2 regions of the Saccharopolyspora gloriosae genome follow, and region 1 is predicted to be linked to the other one. Evidence: riboswitches for the same ligand, from Rfam matches in the RefSeq annotation. Region 1 holds a riboswitch; the other holds the start of a gene.
The links. A riboswitch is a leader RNA that binds a small molecule or an ion and turns the genes downstream of it on or off. The one in region 1 is predicted to bind cobalamin.
Positions count from the first base shown of each region.

Region 2: linked by a shared signal. The riboswitch ahead of BJ969_RS20205 (ribonucleoside-diphosphate reductase subunit alpha) and the one ahead of BJ969_RS11040 (Rossmann-like domain-containing protein) in region 1 are both predicted to bind cobalamin.

Region 1 is NZ_JACHIV010000001.1:2,492,009-2,496,214, reverse strand. It holds gene BJ969_RS11050 (MFS transporter) at 1-547, opposite strand, end outside; gene BJ969_RS11045 (PLP-dependent cysteine synthase family protein) at 544-1,647, opposite strand; gene BJ969_RS11040 (Rossmann-like domain-containing protein) at 1,644-2,486, opposite strand; cobalamin riboswitch at 2,637-2,805, opposite strand; gene BJ969_RS11035 (class I SAM-dependent methyltransferase) at 3,112-4,206, opposite strand, start outside.
Region 2 is NZ_JACHIV010000001.1:4,661,990-4,666,195, reverse strand. It holds gene BJ969_RS20205 (ribonucleoside-diphosphate reductase subunit alpha) at 1-2,167, opposite strand, end outside; cobalamin riboswitch at 2,290-2,516, opposite strand; gene BJ969_RS20200 (bifunctional metallophosphatase/5'-nucleotidase) at 2,725-4,206, shown strand, end outside.

The DNA.
Region 1 (4,206 bases):
GCAGCTGCGCGGCGGTGAGCACCGCGAACGCCACGCACGCCACCAGCGCGATGACGCGGAAGTCCACCGCCAGCAGGGCCGCGCCGAGCAGCGGCCCGACCAGCGTGCCCGCGTGCTGGAAGACGTTGAACACGGCGAACACCTCGGCTCGCCGCTCCCCCGCCTCGTGCATCAGGTAGGTGCGCACCGCCGGGTTGAACAGCGCACCGGCCAGCCCGGTGAGGATCGCCGCGGCGAACAGGCCCGGCAGCGAGGTGAACACGGCGAACAAGCCGAACGACACCACCCGCAACGCGCAGCCCGCGATGATCATCGGGCGGCAGCCGAGCCGGTCCGCGGCGGTCCCGCCGAGCAGGAACATGCCCTGCTGGCTCAGGTTCCGGACACCGAGCACCAGGCCGACCACGGCGGCGCCGTAGCCGAGGTTCCCGCTCATGTACGCGGCCAGGAACGGCATCAGCATGTAGAAGCCGACGTTGATGCCGAACTGGTTGATCACCAGCAGCTTCGCGGCCGGGGACAGCCTGGCGAACGCGGCGCGGTTCATTCCCGCACCTCGCAGACCGGGCAGCCCGCCGAACCGGCGGTGCGATGGGCGCAGGGATCGACCACCTTGCGCGACCTCCTCCAACTCGTCTTGCTGTCCACTTCGGACGGAATTCCGTCCGTTTCGGATGGTTCGGTGACCGGATCGGGCAGGTTCTGGGCGGCGTGGAAGTCCGCGTCGTAGATCGTCCGCCAGTACCGGTGCGGCCCGTCGGGGAACACGGCGGCGACTCGGTCTGAGCCCAGTTCGCGCGCGCACCAGGACGCGACCAGCGCCACCGCGCCGGTGCTCCACCCACCGGTGGCGAACGACCCCGCAGCCAGCCGCCGGCAGCCCGCGACGGCCTCCGCCGCCCCGACCCAGTGCACTTCGTCGAACGCCGCGTAGTCCACGTTGCCCGGGTGGATGCTGCTGCCCAGACCGCGCATCAGGCGCTTCACCGCCGGATCGCCGAACACCGTGGAGCCCGCCGCGTCGACCCCGACCAGGCGGGCCTCCGGACGGTGCTCGCGCAGCACCTGCGCGATCCCGGCGCTGTGACCGCCGGTGCCGACGCTGCACACCACGACCTCGACGTCGTCGAGCTGGTCGAGCAGTTCGCGGCCCAGCCCGTGGTACCCGGTGACGTTGTCCGGGTTGTTGTACTGGTCCGGCCAGTACGGGTCGGGCAGCGTCGCCATCAGCTCCCGCACCCGCTCCAGCCGGGCGCGCTGCCAACCGCCCACCGGGTGCGGCGACCGCACCAGCTCCACCCGCACGCCGTAGGCGGTGAGCAGGGCGCGGGTCATGTCGTCGAGCTCGTCGTCGGCGACGACGACCACCGGATGCCCCCACGCCACCCCGACGCACGCCAGGCCGATCCCCAAGGTGCCGCTGGTGGATTCGACTACCGTGCCGCCGGGGCGCAGCTCGCCGCGCTCGCGCGCGCCCGCCAGCATCGCGTGCGCCGCCCTGGCCTTCATCCCGCCCGGCGCCACGCCCTCCAGCTTCGCCCAGAAACCCGGGTGCTCGAAGGCGATCGGGGTGGTGACGCGCAGCAGCGGGGTGTTGCCTATCAGGTCCAGCGGCGACTCGGACCGGGCCGGTGCCCGACCGGTCATCGCGGCGCCTCGTAGGTGTGGATCGTGGTCTCCTCGCCGGAGAGCCAGAAGAACGGGTACGGCTCCGCCGATAGCGCCTGCACCGGGCCGCCGAGCAGTTCCCGCAGCACCGCGGCCCCGGTCTGGGCGAACAGGGTCAGCGGCAGGTCGCGCGCCGCGCAGGCCGCGGCGATCTCGTCGAACGTGCCGTTGCCGAGCACCATTCCCGAGGCCAGCACCGCGTCGGCGCCCTCGATCGCGGCCGCGTGGTCGGTCAGGATCGGCTCGTCCCACTCGGTCCGGCCACCCTTGAGGTCGCACGGAACGCAGGTCAGCCCGCGCTCCCGCAACGCGGCGAGCAGCGAGTTCACCACGCCGATCACCGCCACCCGGCCGCCCTCGGGGGCCCGGGTGATCGCGGCCACCGCGCGGGCCCGCGCCATCGACTTCGCCAGCGAATCCCCCGCCGGGACCCGTACCTGGCGGGCCAGCGGGTGCGCGCCGTGCGGAGTGGTCGCGGCGAGGTAGGCGTCCAGCGCGGCCACCCGGACCGGGCGCAGCGGGTGCGCCAGCAGTTCGGCGACGCTGCGCCCGACGGTGTCGCGCACCGCGTCCTCGTCGAGCGCGCCGGGTTCCACGGCGCAGGAACCGACGGCCGGGCCGACCCGCACGCTGAGCACGGTGTTGACGTAGCCGGTGCCGCGACCGGTGTGCCGGGCGGCCTGCACGGTCAGGAACGCCACCGCGGCCGTGGTCTGCTGCGGTGTTCCCCCGTCGGCGCCGCAGAACGCGCCGGCCAGAGCGGACTCGATCAACGAGTCCGAATAGGACTGATCAGTGGTGGCAGGAACAGGACGCACGTGTCTCCCGAAGCCGGTCCGGTCAGCGACGATCGAAGGCGGGCTACGCCCGGGGGAGACCACAAGGGTCCGAGGGGAAAGTTGCGCCCGTCGGGCGCGATGCGTCGATGCGCAGCACCACGTACCTCCTCCGGAGCTCCGCGACCCCGTACGAATCGGTACGACGATGCCAGTGTCCTGGCTCGTGGATCAGAACCCTGGCCTCCGGCCTTCCCACCCTGTCGGGCAGTGGCACGGGTGGAGGCGGGCTCCCCACTCACAGTGGCGGGACCGCGCCGGAGTCACACCGGCTTCCTGAACACCGTCGCTTGAACGGGTGAAAAGTTCGCAGTCCCGCTGAGGAATGTCAAGTGCGCCGGACGTCGGAACGCAGCAGCGACGACACGCGGAAACTGCGTCCGCGCAGGTATGAGCGCCGGAAAACCGGCGCCGCCGAAAGAACTATGACGTCGATGACCCTTGCCGGAACATCGGAGCGGATGCTCGCGCGGTGTTCCGGCAAGGGCCGTGCGCGACGTTCGGCCGAGCCTCCGCGGAACGAGGCGCCCGAGACCGTCGGATAGTCGGCCGGATTGGTTCCCGGCAATTCTGGAAAAAACCGGGCGAAATTCCGCCGGAGCGCGGATCAGACCGCCACCGCCCCCATTCCGCCGCGTCCGACGGCCCGGCGGCGGGCGGTGAGGTACAGGAAGGAGCCGGGCCCGCTGGAATCCACCACGTCCAATCCGACCGACCCGAACGCCTCGGCGATCGTCTCCGGTTCGAACGACCGCAGCCCGAACACCCGCTCGTGGCAGCGCTGGAAGTAGCGCTGGAACGCGCGCGTCCCCGGCCGGTAGGTGGTCGCCGTGAAGGTGCCCGCCGGATGCAGGCAGCGCGCCACTTCCGCGATCACCCGCTGCGGCTCGGGCAGCAGGTGCAGCGCGTCGGAGCAGTTCACCGCGCCGAGGAAGGCGTCCGGGAACGGCAGCGCCCGCGCGTCGCCCTCGGTGAACAGCACGCCCGGGACCGCCGCGCGCGCCACCTCCAGCAACGGCGCCGCCGAGTCCAGGCCGAGCACCCGGTCCGGGCCGACCTGCTCGGCCAGCACCCGCGTCCAGCGCCCGGTGCCGCAGGCCACGTCCAGCACCGGCCCCGGCGCCGGGCGCAGGTTCCGCCGCAGGTAGGCGTCCTCGTCCCACGCCGTGACCGACCGGTCCCAGTTCCCGCCCGGTACCGCGCCCGACTCCGCGCGCAGCAATTCGATGCGCTGGCCCGCCGTCGACTCCTGCTCCAGCAGCCGCCGGTAGGCGCCGGACGCGGGCGTGACGGGTTCCGGCGGTTCCGGCAGCTCCGGCCAGCCGAACGCGTGGTGGATCTCGTGCTCGGCGCGCGCGCCCTGGTAGGCGCGCAGCGCGGCGGTCTCGGCGTCCCACAGCTCGGCGAGCTCCGCACCGGCTCGGACCGGACCGGTGATCGGCGCGAGGCTCCCCCAGTGCGCCGGGGACGGCCAGGCCCGGCCGATTCCCGCCGCACAGCTCGGATCGGTGAAGTCGGGGACGGTCAAGCAGCGGCGGAGCCGGGCGGCGTCGTGCTCGTCCAGATCCGCCGGCAGCACCGGCGAGATCCGGTCGCGCTGCTCCGGCAGGTGCATCAGCAGGTGCAGCAGCGCGGTGCGCAGGCACGGCTCGGTGTCGGCCCGCTCCAGCAGCCGCATCGACGCGTCGAGCCGGTCGCCGAG
Region 2 (4,206 bases), 2.2 Mb from region 1:
CGCCGGTTTCGCGGGCCTGCTCCAGCAGCCGCAGCGAATCGATCGGCAGCACGCCCCGGCTCCACAGCGAACCCTCGAAGGACTCGTACCGGCCGCGCTCGGCCGCCAGGTCCGAGGACGCGCCGATGGCGTGGAAGCTGATGTGCTCCATGCTCAGGTCCGCGAACTCCACCGCGGCCTGCGAGGACATCGGGATGCGCTGCGCGAACAACGCGTCCGAGAAGCCCATCAGGCCCAGGCCCACGGGGCGGTGGCGCATGTTCGAGGTCCGCGCCTCCGGGATCGTGTAGAAGTTCACGTCGATCACGTTGTCCAGCATCCGCACCGCCGTGCGGGTCGTGCGGCGCAGGCGCTCCACGTCCAGGCCGTCGGGCGTGACGTGCCGGGCCAGGTTGATCGAACCGAGGTTGCACACCGCGACCTCGTCGCCACCGGTGTTCAGCGTGATCTCGGTGCACAGGTTCGAGGAGTGCACCACGCCGGTGTGCTGCTGCGGCGAACGCAGGTTGCACGGGTCCTTGAAGGTGATCCACGGGTGACCGGTCTCGAACAGCATCGTGAGCATCCGCCGCCACAGGTCCACCGCGCGGACCTGGCGGAACACCGCCAGCTCACCGCGCTCGGCGGCGGCCTCGTACTCGCGGTAGCGCTCGGCGAACGCGGTGCCGTAGAGGTCGTGCAGGTCGGGGACCTCGTCCGGGGAGAACAACGTCCACTGCTCGTCGGCCTCCACGCGGCGCAGGAACTCGTCCGGGACCCAGTTCGCCGTGTTCATGTCGTGGGTGCGCCGCCGGTCGTCGCCGGTGTTCTTGCGCAGGTCGAGGAACTCCTCGATGTCCACGTGCCAGGTCTCCAGGTACGCGCACACCGCGCCCTTGCGCTTGCCGCCCTGGTTCACCGCGACCGCCGTGTCGTTGGCGATCTTCAGGAACGGCACCACGCCCTGCGAGGAACCGTTGGTGCCCTTGATGTGCGCGCCGGTGCCCCGGACCGGGGTCCAGTCGTTGCCGAGACCGCCCGCGTACTTCGACAGCAGCGCGTTGTTGCTGATGCCGTGGAAGATCCCGTGCAGGTCGTCGTCCACCGTGGTCAGGAAGCAGGACGACAGCTGCGGGCGCGTCGTGCCCGAGTTGAACAAGGTCGGCGTCGAGCACATGAAGTCGAACGACGACAGCAGGTCGTAGAACTCGACGGCGCGCGCCTCGCGGTCGTCCTCGCGCAGCGACAGGCCCATCGCGACCCGCATCAGGAACGCCTGCGGCAGCTCGAACCGCACGCCCTGCTCGTGCAGCAGGTAGCGGTCGTAGAGGGTCTGCAGGCCGAGGAAGCCGAACGCGATGTCGCGGTCCGCGTCCAGCGCGGCGCCCAGCCGGGCCAGGTCGAACCGCGCCAGCTCCGGGTCCAGCTGCTCCAGCTCGATGCCGCGGCGCACGTAGTCGGCGAAGTAACCGGCGTAGCGGTCCCGCATCTGCACCTGGTCGGCCTCGGCGGGCTCGTCCGCGACGAAGCTCAACGCCTCCCGGCGCAGCTTGTCCAGCAGCAGCCGCGCCGTGACCAGCGAGTAGTTCGGTTCGCCCTCGACGAAGGTGCGGGCGGCCATCGTCAGCGACTCGGCGAGCTCGGCGGAGCCGATGCCGTCGTAGACGTTGCGCCGGACCTCCCGCAGCACCCGATCCGCGTCCACATCGGACAACCCGGAGCAGGCCTGCTCGACGACGGTCGACACCCGGGCCCAGTCCAGCGGCACGCGGATGCCGTCCGGGCGCGTCATCGCCAGCTCCGGCGCGGTGTCCGCGGCCTGCTCCGGGGTCTCGCGGGCCTGGGCGTGCTGCTCCCGGTAGAGCACGTAGGCGCGGGCGACGCCGTGGTGGCCGCCGCGCATCAGCGCGAGCTCCACCGCGTCCTGGATCTGCTCGATGTGCACCAGGCCCTCGGGGCCGGCGTGGCGCAGCACTCCGCGCGCGGCCTGCTCCGACAACTCCGCGACGACCTGGTGCAGCCTCGACGACGAGGCGGCCGAATCCCCCTCGGCCGCCAGGAACGCCTTGGTCAGCGCCACGGAGATCTTCGTTTCGTCCCAACCGGAAACGGTCCCGTCGCGCCGCAGCACCCGCACTCCCGCGGGTACCGCGGTGGCTGCTGACGGCCGGGTCGTGGACTCGGTCACTGGCTCTCTCCCTCGCAAGCTCGGACACCTGCCCGGGACGGCTCGGAGCGTGCGAGGACCGCGGCGCGCACGGCACCGCTCGTCCCGCGACCCTCCCGCGAGGTCCCGGACGGCGCGCACCCCTCGTGCGCGCACCGATGGCAGGTCTTCGGACTCACGGGCACCCGGCGTCCTCGACGCCGGACCTACTGGCCGTCGCTTCCCGAGCATCGCGCTCAGTGCTGCACCACCTCTGGAGGTGGTGACGGCGGTCGTTCCCGTTCACCGCTGCGGGGCAGTCCCGGACTCGCACCGGGTTCCCTGTTGTCACACCGGGCGATCCCGGTGAACCATCAGCGGGCGCCACACTACATCTAGCGTTCGGCGCTGATCCGGACCCCATCATCGTCGGCGTGGCGGAAGACTTGTTGATGTCGCACGCATCACCCGGACGGGGAACGCGAGGTTCGTGCGGGACCAAGTCCGAAGCGGTGTGTGATGCGGATTCGCTGGTGGTCGCGGCCGTCGTTCGGGCAGACTCCTGTTCCGAGATCACCGGTCCGGAAGGAACTCCGATCATGCGCGCCTCCCGCGTGCGACGCGGACTCGCCGTCGTCGCCACCGCCCTGGCCACCGCCGCGATGGTCCCCGGCGCCGCCGCCGGGCAGGCGCCGCCGCGACCGGACACCACCGACGTGCGGCTGATCACCTTCAACGACCTGCACGGCAACCTCGAACCGCCCACCGGCTCCTCCGGCGAGGTCGAGCTGCCCGACGGCTCCGTCGTCGAAGCCGGGGGAGCGGCCTACCTCGCCGCGCACCTCGACCGGCTGCGCGCGCAGGCGCCGAACTCGCTGGTGCTCTCGGCGGGCGACAGCGTCGGCGCCTCCCCGGTGAACTCCGCGCTGTTCCACGACGAACCCACCGTCGAATTCCTCAACTCGCAGGACGTGCGCGCGCACGTCGTCGGCAACCACGAGTTCGACGAGGGCTACGCGGAACTGCAGCGGTTGCAGAGCGGTGGCTGCCACCCGGAGGACGGCTGCCGGTTCCGGGATTCCTTCGAGGGCGCGCACTTCCCGTACCTCGGCGCGAACGTGTCCTTCGAGGACGGTTCCCCGGCGCTGCTGCCGTTCACCGTGCAGGTCTCCGGCGGCGTGCCGATCGGCGTCATCGGGGCCACCTTGGAGGACCTGCCGAGCGTGGTGAGCCCGGAGGCCGTCGAAGGACTGCGGTTCGGCGAGGAGGTCGCCGCCATCGACCGCACCGCCGACGCGCTCGACCGCTTCGGCATCAAGGCGCAGGTCGTGCTGCTGCACCAGGGCGACGAGGCCACCGGCGGCGGACCGGACTCCTGCGAGCTCGAACCGGGCGGCCCGGCGACGCGCATCGCCACCGAAGCCTCGCCGAAGGTCGACGCCGTGTTCAGCGCGCACAGCCACCAGCAGTACAACTGCACCGCCACCGACCCGGCCGGGGCGCCGCGCCCCGTCGTGCAAGGAGCCTCGTTCGGCCGGTTGCTCTCGGTGCTCGACCTGAGCATCGACCGCGCCACCCGCGACGTGGTGCGGGAGCGGAGCTCGGCGCGCAACGAGATCGTCACCCGCGACATCGCACCCGACGCGGAGACCGTCGCGCTGGTGGAGGAAGCGCGGGAGAAGGCCGCGCCGATCGCGAACCGCGCCGTCGGGACGATCACCGGTGACCTGCTCAAAGCCGCCGCGCCGTCCGGGGAATCCGCGCTCGGCAGCGTGATCGCGGACGCCCAGCTGGAGTCGACCGCAGCGAGTGGCGCGCAGCTGGCCCTCACCAACCCCGGCGGCGTCCGCGCCGACCTGCCGCACGCCTCCTCCCCGGCGGGCGAGGGCGACGGCGTGGTCACCTACGGCGAGGCGTTCGCGGTGCAGCCGTTCGGCAACATCATGCAGACGATCACGCTCACCGGCGCGCAGCTCAAGAACGTGCTGGAACAGCAGTGGACACCGGAGGGCGCCACGATCCTGCAGGTCTCGGCAGGAGTGCACTACGAGTACTCCGAGTCCGCCCCCATCGGCTCGAAG